Regions from separate parts of the Pseudomonas sp. PAMC25584 genome, predicted to be linked through region 1. Evidence: riboswitches for the same ligand, from Rfam matches in the RefSeq annotation. Region 1 holds a riboswitch; each other region holds the start of a gene.

Region 1 (3,830 bases):
TACCGCCAGTAAGTAAAGTTAAAGTGATACTTGAAGTTTGACGTGTAAGCGCTAGAATCCTTGAACATTGTTGTAATCCGTTCGCGCAAGCCTTGCTTGCGCGTTCTGGTTTTCAGCGTTCGGCAGCGAAAGCCGCATCCAGACCAGGATTGTTCTGCACATGTCGACCTCGGCCCGCCTGATTCTTATTGTTTGCGCCGCGCTGCTCAGCGCCTGCGCAAGCCGACCGCAGCCAGCGCCTGTCGCGGCCAAGCCTAAACCGGTATTCAACACCAGCCAGAATTTCTCGCCGGCCGCCGAAGACGTGCTCTTCCGCGCGCTGGGCCTGGTCGGTACGCCTTATCGTTGGGGTGGCAACACGCCAGACTCCGGGTTCGATTGCAGCGGGCTGATCGGGTTTGTCTACCGTGATGCCGCCGGCATCTCCCTGCCGCGCACCACGCGCGAACTGATCGTAATGCGTGGCCAGGACGTCAGCGAGCAGAACCTGCAAACCGGTGACCTGTTGTTCTTCGCCACGGGCGGCGGCTCGCAGGTCAGCCACGCCGGGATCTATGTCGGCGAAGGGCGCTTTGTACATGCGCCGCAGACGGGCGGTACGGTGAAGCTGGATACGCTGTCCAAAGCGTATTGGCAGAATGCCTACCTGAGCGCCAAGCGTGTGTTGCCGGCTGAAAACCTGGCGCGTAACCCTTAGATAAAACCTAGACCCAAATGTGGGAGGGCGCTTGCTCCCGATGAGGGCGTGTCAGTCCCTGCATTTGGTGACTGACCCACCGCTATCGGGAGCAAGCGCCCTCCCACATTTGTTTTGTGGTGGTCTTGGGGGCGGTTACTTAGCCGCAGAAACCCGCCACACCTTATTCCCCACATCATCCGCCACCAGCAAGCCGCCCTGCTTGTCGATGACCACGCCAACCGGTCGGCCCATGGCTTTCTCGTCGCTGTTGAGGAACCCGGTCAGCACGTCCACCGGCGGCCCCTTCGGCTTGCCGCCCTCGAACGGTACGAAGATCACCTTGTAGCCGCTGTGCGGCTTGCGGTTCCACGAACCGTGCTGGCCGATGAACGCGCCGTTGATAAAGGGCGCCGGCAGTTTGCTGCCCTCGGCGAAGGTCAGGCCTAGCGAGGCGGTGTGCGGGCCTACGGCGTAGTCCGGCGCAATGGCTTTGGCCACCATGTCCAGGTTTTGCGGCGTGACGCGTACATCCACGTGCTGCCCGTAGTAGCTGAAGGGCCAGCCATAAAAGGCGCCATCCTGGACCGACGTGATGTAGTCCGGTACCAGGTCGCTACCGATCTCATCGCGCTCGTTCACGGCCGTCCACAGCTTGCCGCTCTGCGGTTCCCAGGCCATGCCGTTAGGGTTGCGCAGGCCGGAGGCGAAGATACGGTGCTGGCCGTTGGCGCGGTCGACTTCCCAGATCGCGGCGCGGCCTTGTTCCGCCTCCAGGCCGTTCTCCGCCACGTTGCTGTTGGAACCCACGCTCACATACAGCTTGCTGCCGTCCTTGCTGGCCACCACGTTTTTCGTCCAGTGGTGGTTGATGCTGCCGCCGGGCAGGTCGATGACCTTGCTGCCGGCGGTCTTGATCGCGGTCTCGCCCGTCTGATAGGGAAAGCGCAGCAGCTTGTCCGAATCGGCCACGTACAGGTCATTGCCGACCAGCGTCATGCCGAAGGGCGAGTTGAGGTTTTCCAGGAATACCGTGCGGGTCTCCGCGACCCCATCATGGTCGGCATCGCGCAGCAGGGTGATGCGGTTCGGGCTCGGTACCCCGGCGCCGGCGCGGCCCATGACTTTCTCCATCACCCAGCCACGAAGGCCTTTGGAATCATCCGGCTTGGGCGGCGCGTTGGTTTCCGCCACCAGCACATCGCCGTTGGGTAATACGTACAGCCAGCGCGGGTGGTCCAGGCCTTCGGCGAAGGCCGCCACCTGGGTGCCGGCGGCGGCCGTGGGCTTGGTGCCCGCTGGCCAGCCAATGGCCGGGGCGATGTTCACAGTGGGGATCAGCGTCTTGTTCGGCTCCGGCAATTGCGGTGAGGGCCCGGTGCCGTCGGATACCTTCAGGGTCGAGCTTTCGCCGCAGGCGGCAAGGCTGCCCGCGAGCATGATCAGTAAGGCGAGTCTTGTTTTATGCATGGTTTTCTCCTGGATGCCTGTAAGGGTAGAGGTGTGTGTTGCGACGATGGTTCAAGTACAAGGCCAGCTTTAATTGACGCTCCACCCCCAACCCACTAACCTTCGCGGCTTGTTCCAGGTGCTCTGTGACCTACGGGTCGACTGAGTGAAACAGGGAAGCCGGTGAGTGAGCGCACTTGTACACAGTGTTGCCGCGATTCCGGCGCTGCCCCCGCAACGGTAAATGAGTCAAAACGGTGCTGTTTGCCACTGTATCGCCCGCGATATGGGAAGGCGCGCCGTCGGCGTGTGCTCTAGCGCGCCACTCATGAGCCCGGAGACCGGCCCGGATCATCCAACAGCATCACGGTGGGCGATGCTTGGCTGTCTGTTTTTGATTTTTCCTGCCCGCCGTTTTTGTCCAGCCCCAACGGAGAGCTGCCATGACCGATTCCCCCGAGCGCGACGAACGCCACCTGGCGCGCATGCTGCGTAAAAAAGCCGTGATCGATGAGCGCATCGCCAATTCTCCGAACGAATGCGGCTTGCTGCTGGTGCTGACCGGCAACGGCAAAGGCAAGAGCAGCTCGGCATTTGGCATGCTGGCCCGCGCCATGGGCCACGGCATGCAGTGCGGTGTGGTGCAGTTCATCAAGGGGCGCAACAGCACCGGCGAAGAGCTGTTCTTCCGCCACTTCCCCGAGCAAGTGCGTTTTCATGTGATGGGCGAGGGTTTTACCTGGGAAACCCAGGACCGCCAGCGCGACATCGCGGCCGCCGAAGCTGCCTGGGCGGTGTCCCGCCAATTGCTGCAAGACCCGTCCATCCGCCTGGTGGTGCTGGATGAGCTGAACATCGCGCTCAAGCACGGCTATCTCGACCTGGATCAAGTCCTTGGTGACCTGCAGGCCCGCCCGCCGATGCAGCACGTGGTCGTCACCGGCCGTGGCGCCAAGCCCGAGCTGATCGAAATGGGCGACACCGTCACCGAGATGGGCATGCTCAAGCACGCATTCCAAGCCGGTATCAAGGCACAGAAAGGCGTCGAACTTTGAATCAGCCCCGTCATTGCCCGGCCGTCTTGATCGCCGCGCCGGCGTCCGGCCAGGGCAAAACCACGGTCACCGCCGCGCTGGCCCGTTTGCACCGCAACCTGGGTCGCAAGGTGCGCGTGTTCAAATGCGGCCCGGACTTCCTCGACCCGATGATTCACGAGCGCGCCAGCGGTGCGCCGGTGTATCAATTGGATATGTGGATGGTAGGCGAGCAGGAAAGTCGCCGCTTGCTGTGGGAAGCGGCGGGGGAGGCGGACCTGATCCTGATCGAAGGCGTGATGGGCCTGTTCGACGGCACGCCTTCCAGCGCTGACCTGGCGCGACACTTCGGTGTGCCGGTGCTCGGCGTGATCGATGGCACGGCCATGGCACAAACCTTCGGTGCCTTGGCCCTCGGCCTGGCACGCTACCAGCCGGACTTGCCGTTCGCCGGCGTGCTGGCCAACCGCGTCGGCACCCTGCGCCATGCACAACTGCTTGAAGGCAGCCTCACCGAAGGCCTGCGCTGGTATGGCGCGCTGTCCCGCGAGACCGCTATCGAATTGCCCAGCCGCCACCTGGGCCTGGTGCAAGCCAGCGAACTGAATGACCTCGACCTGCGCCTGGACGCTGCCGCCCAAGCGTTGGGCAGCAGTTGCGAGGTCGCGTTA
Region 2 (3,830 bases), 250 kb from region 1:
AGGTCTGCACGAAATCGTCCATATGCCAAGGCTGAGGGTCCTTGCCCAGCAGCTTGTCATCAAACGCGGTGCCTGGCGCTTTCATCGAGCGCAAAGCAGTGCCTTTGATTTGCTTGGTAAACAACCCTTTGCCGATCAACCAATCCGCATCTTGCGCCTTTTGCTGCAGCGCGTACTGCTTGATGAGTGAACCGAACACGTCAGACAGCGACTCGTTCAACGCACCGGATTGATTGAAATACATCAACTTGGCCTCATCCTCGGTCACACCGTGGGCCAACTCATGGCCAATGACATCAAGGGCGATCGTGAACCGGTTGAATAGCTGCTGATCGCCATCACCAAACACCATCTGGCTCGAATTCCAGAACGCATTGTTGTAGCTCTGGCCAAAATGAACCGTCGCGTCCAGTGCCATACCGGCGTCGTCAATGGAATTGCGGTCGAAGACCTGATCAAAAAAATCGAACGTGGCGCCCAACCCGTCATAGGCCTCGTCCACCGCGACATCACCACTGGCAGGTTGCCCTTCGCCACGGATCAGCTTGCCCGGCAGGCTATCGGCGCCCTCGGCGCTGTAGATCGAACGCCGTTTGTCGGCGCCCATAGCCAGGGCCATATGGGCGGCCCCTTTGGAGGGCACGGCAACCATGCGCAACGAACGGAACGTGCTGTCTTTGGCGCGTGTCCGTAACGCGACGTCGCGTTGCGCTTTATCGCCATTGCGGGCGATCTGGTCGAGCATGTACGGCGGGATCAGGCAGAAAATCGGATTGCGATGCTGGCGAACACACATTGGCTGGCTCCATTTTGGCGGGTGGTGAACGTCCGGGTAACCGTTCAAGGATAGTCATGCTGCGACGGCTTGGCCCAAATTGTCATGAAGCTATGCTGCAGTAGCGTTTATCCAAGGACTGCGAGGAACTTACGATGCCCCCACGCACCGCCAAAATCGACCTTTCGCGCCGCCCCCGGCTCGCCGATCTGCGCCCGTTGATCGCGGCCAGCCCCAGCCTCATGGAGGCCAGGGCGGCGACTGTGCGCGTCACCGCGGCCAAGGACCTGCAGGACCGGGGCGGCTACGCTGAAGCGTTTCTCGACCGCTTCGTGGTGCCATGGCCCACGGTGGATGAGGCCCTGGCGGCTGACGTACAACCGCTGCGCCTGGACTACACGCATTTCTCAGTGACCATGTCCCGCTCGAGGCGACTGGCGCTCTACGTGGGCGCCAATATCGATGGCGGACAGCATGTGGATATCATCCGCAGCAACGACGCCTGGGCCTACGACGGTCGCCTGCCCATCAGCGCACAGGTGGGCGACGCGCTCTACACCAACAATGGCCTGGACCGCGGTCACCTGGTACGCCGACAAGACCCCAACTGGGGCGACGCCGCCAACACGGCCAATGCCGACACCTTCCACTTCACCAACTGCTCACCGCAGATGAGCGGGTTCAACCAGAAGACCTGGCTGGAGCTCGAGGACTACATTCTCGATAACACTCAACGCTGGAAAGCCCGGGCCACGGTGTTTACCGGCCCGGTGCTGGCTGACGACGACCGTGTTTACCGGGGCGTTAAAATCCCCAAGGCATTCTGGAAAGTGGTCGCCTACCTCAGCGACGACGGCGAGCCCTCCGCCAGCGCCTACATGATCGACCAAAGCCGTGAACTGGGTCAGCTCGACCTCATGTTCGGCCAGCTCAGAACCTACCAACGCAGCGTGATTCAGATAGAGCGATTGACCGGTATTCGCTTCGGCAACCTGGCCGACTACGACGGTTTCAGCAACGAAGAGCGCGCCACGGGGACGCGAATTGAAGCGCTGATCCAGGGCCCTGAAGATATTCGTCTCTGACCGGGCGACCTAAGGCTATATCGCCTCGCCGTGATCGACTACCATACCGCGCCGGTTCCCAAACGGGACTAATAGGGAATCCGAAGCGCGGTACATCGCGCCAATCGGAACTGCCCCCGCAACTGTAGATGCCGAGCCTGCTCCCCCACTGCCACTGGACCACGTCCGGGAAGGCCGGAGCGTGGCGACGACGCATCAGTCAGGAGACCTGCCGGCCCAGCAAAATCACTAACCGGCGGGGTGTCCGGGAAGGACATCCTTGCCTGCCTCAACCGCAGCGGTCGAGGGCGTATTTCCGAACCGTACATCCCCAGCTCCAGGTACGGCTTCAAGGAGATTGCCCCATGCTGCCACGCGTTATCGCCCTGCTCACCGGGCTGGGCTTGTGTGCCCTGGCCCAAGCCAACCCCACTCAGTACCCGCTGACGGTGGAGAACTGCGGCAGCACCCTGACCTTCGCGCAAGCGCCCGCCCGCAGCGTGACCATCGGCCAGGCTGCCACCGAAATGCTCTATGCCCTCGGCGTGGGCGATAAAGTAGTCGGCACGTCGCTGTGGTTCAACAACGTGTTGCCGCCATTCAAGGCGCTGAACGACAACATCGAACGCCTGGCCAATAACGAACCGAGTTTCGAGTCGGTGATCGCCAAACGCCCGCAACTGGTGGCGGCCGAGCTGGAATGGGTGGTCGGCCCGCAAGGCGTGGTGGGCACCCGCGAGCAGTTTCATGAGTTGAAGATCGCCACCTACCTGTTGCCCTCCGACTGCGAAGGCAAGGACAACCGGGTGGGCGCCGACGGCACGCGGCTGGAGCCATTCCGTGTCGACACGATCTACAAGAGCATCCGCCAACTGGCCGAGATTTTCGACGTACAAGATCGCGGCCGGCAACTCAACGATGAACTCAAGACACGCCTGGCCAAGTCCGTCGCCACGGTGCACAGCAAGGGGCTCAAGCAGGCCAGCGCGTTGGTGTGGTTCTCCAGCGCCGAGATGGCCAGCGATCCCTACGTGGCCGGCCACAAGGGCGTCCCTGAGTTCATGCTGCAAACCCTCGGCCTGCGCAACGTGGTGCAGTCCGATGAGGAATGGCCCGCCGTCGGCTGGGAAACCATCGCCAAGGCCAACCCCACCGTGCTGGTGATCGCGCGTATGGACCGCCGCCGCTACCCGGCTGACGATCATGAACAGAAGCTGGCCTTCCTGCGCAGCGACCCGGTGACGCGCAACATGGACGCGGTTAAACACAACCGCATCATCATCCTCGACGCCATGGCCCTGCAGGCCAGCGTGCGCACCTTCGAGGGCCTTGAACAACTGGCCACGGCCATCGACGGCTACGACCTGCCGAAATGAGCGCCAGCCTGATACGAACCGTGCTTGCCCTGGCGTTGCTGCTGATCGCCGTGCTCGCCGGCGTGGCCATCGGCGAAACCGCCATCACGCCACACGTGGTGCTCCAAGTGCTGGCCAACAAGCTGTGGGCGGCCGGCTACGTGCTGGACCCGATCGATGAAGGCGTGGTGTGGAACTACCGCCTGACCCGCACCCTGGTCGCCGCTGCGTGCGGGGCGGGGCTGGCCACCTGCGGGGTGATTTTGCAGTCGTTGTTGCGCAACCCCTTGGCCGATCCTTACCTGCTGGGCATCAGCGCCGGTGCTTCGACCGGCGCAGTCCTGGTGGTGCTGATGGGCGTCGGCGGTGGTTTGATTTCGCTATCCGTCGGCGCATTTGCCGGGGCGATGGCGGCGTTTGCGCTGGTGATATTGCTCGCACGGGCCAGCGGTTCGTCCAGCGGCACCGGGCAGATCATCCTCGCGGGCATCGCTGGCTCGCAACTGTTCAACGCGCTGACTGCGTTCCTGATCACCAAGTCGGCCAGCTCCGAACAGGCGCGCGGCATTTTGTTCTGGCTGCTGGGCAACCTCAGCGGTGTGCGTTGGCCGTCGGTGTGGCTGGCGGTGCCGGTGG
Region 3 (3,830 bases), 930 kb from region 1:
CAAGGCCCGCAGGATATTCAGCGCCGCCGCCGGCGTGTCCAGGCCCACACCGTTACCAATGCGACCGTCGCGCGTGGGGTAGTTGGCAAGGATCAGGGCGATGCGCTTATCGGCATTCGGCACCCGCGCCAGTTCGACCCAACGGCGCGCCAGTTCAGCGACAAAGTCCATGCGCTCCGGCGCTGCGCGATAGCACACCACATCCGACTGGCTGCGCTCGCTACGCCAGGCCAGGTCCTTGAAGCTGATCGGCCGGCTGATGATCCGGCCATCCAGTTCCGGCAAGGCAATGTGCATCGCCAGGTCACGCGGGCCGAGACCTTGTTCGCTGGCCTGCCAGCCGGGTTGATTATCTTGGGCGCAAATCGCCTGAATCACCGGGATATTGCGGCGAAACGGGCGCAAATGTGGCGCCTCGGGGCTGGACTGGGCAAAGCCAGTGGTGTTGAGAATCACCGATGCCTGCACTTCATCCAGCCAATCCTCGACCGCCGTCAGGCAGCCGGGCTCCTTCAGACTGGCCACCGCCATCGGCAACGGATTCAGGCCCGCCGCCAGCAGGCGCTGGCAGAACACATCGATAAAACCGGTATTGGCCGCTTGTAGATGGGAGCGGTAGAACAGCACGGCCGCCACCGGAAACTCGGGATTCCAGTCCGACTGCCAGTCGTTGAGGCACGCATTGGCTTTACGCGGGTGATAAATCGCGCTGCGCGGCAGGGTTTGCGGCTCGGCCCAGGCATAGTCGCGGCTCAGGTAGCCGCTGGCCAGGCAGCGATAAAAATCCAGCGCATTGCCCAGGCCGCCCTGGCGCAGGAACTGCCACAGGCGCTCGCGCGCTGCGGCATCCACGGTGCTGAGACCGCTGAGCTCCGGGTCCGGGCGATCATCCCCCGGCACCAGGATCAACGTGACCCCGCGCTCAGCCAACGCCACCAGACGCTCGATGCCGTAACGCCAATAGCCGATCCCGCCGTGCAGGGAAATCAGGATGACCTTGGCGTGGCGCAGCACTTCATCGACGTACAAGTCCACCGACGCATGGTTCTGCACCTGCATCGGGTTGGCCAGGCGAAAGCTGGGGTAGTCCTCGGGCAATTGCTGGGCCGCTTCAGCGAGTAGCGCCAGGCTGGAGTCGCCACTGCACAGGATCACCAGCTCGGCGGGGGTTTGCCCAAGGTCGGCAATATTGTCGTCCGCGACGAAACCGCCGGGCTGGGTCCTGAGCAGGTGCATGGGTTAAACGCTGAGGGCGGCGCGCAATTGCGCTTCGAGGCCCGCCGCATCCAGCTCCTGGCCGATCAGCACCAGGCGCGTGATGCGCGCTTCGTCGGCGCTCCAGGCCCGATCGAAGTGCTTGTCGAAGCGCGTGCCCACGCCCTGGATCAGCAGGCGCATCGGCTTGTTCGGGATCGCCGCGAAGCCTTTGACGCGCAGGATGCCGTGCTGCACCACCAGTTGGGTCAGGGCGTCGAGCAGCAGCGCTTCGTCGGACTGGGGCAGGTCGATGGAAATGGAGTCGAACGCATCGTGATCATGATCGTCTTCACCTTCGTGATGATGATCGTGATGGCTGTGGCGACCGTCGATGTGCTCTTCGGAGCCGGCGTCCAGGCCGATCAACACGTCCAGCGGCACACGACCGCTGCTGGCTTCGATGATCTTCACCGCCGGCGGCAGCTCTTCAGCGACTTCCAGGCGCACGCGGGCCAGGTCTTCGGGGCTGATCAGGTCGCACTTGTTGAGGATCACCAGGTCGGCGCTGGCCAGTTGGTCGGCGAACAGCTCATGCAGCGGTGATTCGTGGTCCAGGTTCGGGTCGAGCTTGCGCTGGGCGTCGACCTGGTCCGGGAACGCAGCGAAGGTGCCGGCCGCCACAGCGGGACTGTCGACCACGGTGATCACTGCATCGACCGTGCAGGCGCTGCGGATTTCCGGCCACTGGAACGCCTGCACTAGGGGCTTTGGCAGGGCCAGGCCGGAGGTTTCGATGAGGATATGGTCGAGGTCGCCGCGACGGGCGACCAGCTCGCGCATCACCGGAAAGAACTCTTCCTGCACGGTGCAGCACAGGCAGCCGTTGGCCAGCTCATACACGCGACCGTTGGCTTCTTCCTCGGTGCACCCGATGGAGCACTGCTTGAGGATTTCACCGTCGATGCCCAGCTCGCCGAACTCGTTGACGATCACCGCGATGCGACGGCCCTGGGCGTTATCGAGCATATGGCGCAGCAAGGTGGTTTTGCCCGAGCCGAGAAAGCCGGTAACGATGGTGACGGGGAGTTTGGCCAGTGTTTTCATCGGATGCCCTTGGGGGCGGGCATACGGGACGATAGGCCCTGCGCAGCGCGCAGCAGCAGATTTCGTCACCGGATCACCCCGCCCGGTTGAATTGAAAAATCGGTTACGAGGCAGGTCTCCTGGCTTGAGGCTTGCGGGTCTTGCGACCGGCGCTGGCTGCGCCTTCCCGCCTTGATGGCAGTGGCGTGGCAGTCAGATAAACCCTTCACAGTTGCGGGGGCAGCCGCGGCTTGAACCGCGTTCCCTTCTTAGCTTCGGCCTGGGCCGAAGAACCTCGAAGGTGCAAGGCTACAGGGGCTCGGTCAATTTGACTACCGTCGCCCTGCATGCTTTCCTACTCACCTTGTTTCGGGTGCCCTTCACAGGGTGAAACGGGAAACCGGTGAGTCATAGCGATATGACCAGTCCGGTGCTGCCCCCGCAACGGTAAGCGAGCGAAGCGTCACAGCCACTGTGCTTTGTGCATGGGAAGGCGATGCTTTCAGGACTCAGTTCAAGAGCCCCCTCGCAAGCCCGGAGACCGGCCCGAAAAAATCATCCAACAAACCCGCGGTGGGCGGGCGCTGTTTGAATTCTGCGTGCCTGGCTCGTGGGGTTTTCATGCGCTCGTGTCACCCTGAAACCCTGAAGGGACGCGCCATGTCGATCATCAGCAGCACCTCGCATACCGCCAGCAGCACCACCACCCTGAGCCAACGCTTGAGCGCCGCCATCGGCGCGTCGATCCTCGGCGCGTGCCTGGTGTATTTCGCTGGGTTCTCGCATATCGAAGCGGTACACAACGCCGCCCACGATACCCGCCACAGCGCCGCGTTCCCGTGCCATTGAGAGCTGCCGACATGATCAAGCGTATTGCGCAAACCGCAGGTTTCAGCGGGCTGCTGGCCGCCCTGTTGCTAACCTTGCTGCAAAGTTTCTGGGTCGCCCCGCTGATCATGCAGGCGGAAACCTTTGAAAAAGCCCCGGCCGCGACGGAAGTGGTGCATGAGCACGCCGCCGGTACAACCGCGCACACCCATGACGCCGAAGCCTGGGAACCGGAAGACGGCTGGCAACGCGTGCTGTCCACCACCGGCGGCAACCTGGTGGTGGCGGTCGGTTTCGCGCTGATGCTCGCCGGTCTCTACACCCTGCGCGCGCCGACCCGCACGGCTCAAGGGCTGCTGTGGGGCCTGGCCGGCTACGCGACCTTTGTCCTGGCACCAACCCTGGGCCTGCCACCGGAATTGCCGGGCACTGCCGCCGCCGACCTGGCGCAACGGCAGATCTGGTGGATTGGCACTGCGGCCTCAACCGCGGCCGGTATCGCGCTGCTGGTATTTGGAGGCAACTGGCTGCTCAAAGCGCTGGGCGCGGCGATCCTCGTGGTGCCCCATGTGATTGGCGCACCGCAACCTGAAGTACATTCGATGCTAGCCCCTGAGGCTCTGGAGGCGCAGTTCAAGATCGCCTCGCAACTGACCAACGTCGCGTTCTGGCTGGCGTTGGGCCTGATCAGCGCCTGGCTGTTTCGCCGCAATCGCGACGAT

What was found. Region 1 has a riboswitch for cobalamin ahead of cobO (cob(I)yrinic acid a,c-diamide adenosyltransferase). Riboswitches for the same ligand answer to the same signal wherever they lie in the genome.
Region 2: another riboswitch for cobalamin. It lies ahead of ACS5Q8_RS19645 (ABC transporter substrate-binding protein); the one in region 1 lies ahead of cobO (cob(I)yrinic acid a,c-diamide adenosyltransferase).
Region 3: another riboswitch for cobalamin. It lies ahead of cobW (cobalamin biosynthesis protein CobW); the one in region 1 lies ahead of cobO (cob(I)yrinic acid a,c-diamide adenosyltransferase).

Annotation. Positions count from the first base shown of each region.
Region 1 covers NZ_CM176870.1:4,478,712-4,482,541, reverse strand. Annotated here, with positions in the region: gene ACS5Q8_RS20775 (C40 family peptidase) at 1-16, shown strand, start outside; gene ACS5Q8_RS20770 (C40 family peptidase) at 161-697, shown strand; gene ACS5Q8_RS20765 (PQQ-dependent sugar dehydrogenase) at 833-2,146, opposite strand; cobalamin riboswitch at 2,246-2,489, shown strand; gene cobO (cob(I)yrinic acid a,c-diamide adenosyltransferase) at 2,569-3,180, shown strand; gene ACS5Q8_RS20755 (cobyrinic acid a,c-diamide synthase CobB) at 3,177-3,830, shown strand, end outside.
Region 2 covers NZ_CM176870.1:4,231,300-4,235,129, forward strand. Annotated here, with positions in the region: gene ACS5Q8_RS19635 (M4 family metallopeptidase) at 1-796, opposite strand, end outside; gene ACS5Q8_RS19640 (DNA/RNA non-specific endonuclease) at 931-1,860, shown strand; cobalamin riboswitch at 1,896-2,090, shown strand; gene ACS5Q8_RS19645 (ABC transporter substrate-binding protein) at 2,205-3,215, shown strand; gene ACS5Q8_RS19650 (FecCD family ABC transporter permease) at 3,224-3,830, shown strand, end outside.
Region 3 covers NZ_CM176870.1:3,548,105-3,551,934, forward strand. Annotated here, with positions in the region: gene cobN (cobaltochelatase subunit CobN) at 1-1,236, opposite strand, end outside; gene cobW (cobalamin biosynthesis protein CobW) at 1,240-2,301, opposite strand; cobalamin riboswitch at 2,394-2,593, opposite strand; cobalamin riboswitch at 2,635-2,844, shown strand; gene ACS5Q8_RS16150 (CbtB domain-containing protein) at 2,941-3,129, shown strand; gene ACS5Q8_RS16155 (CbtA family protein) at 3,141-3,830, shown strand, end outside.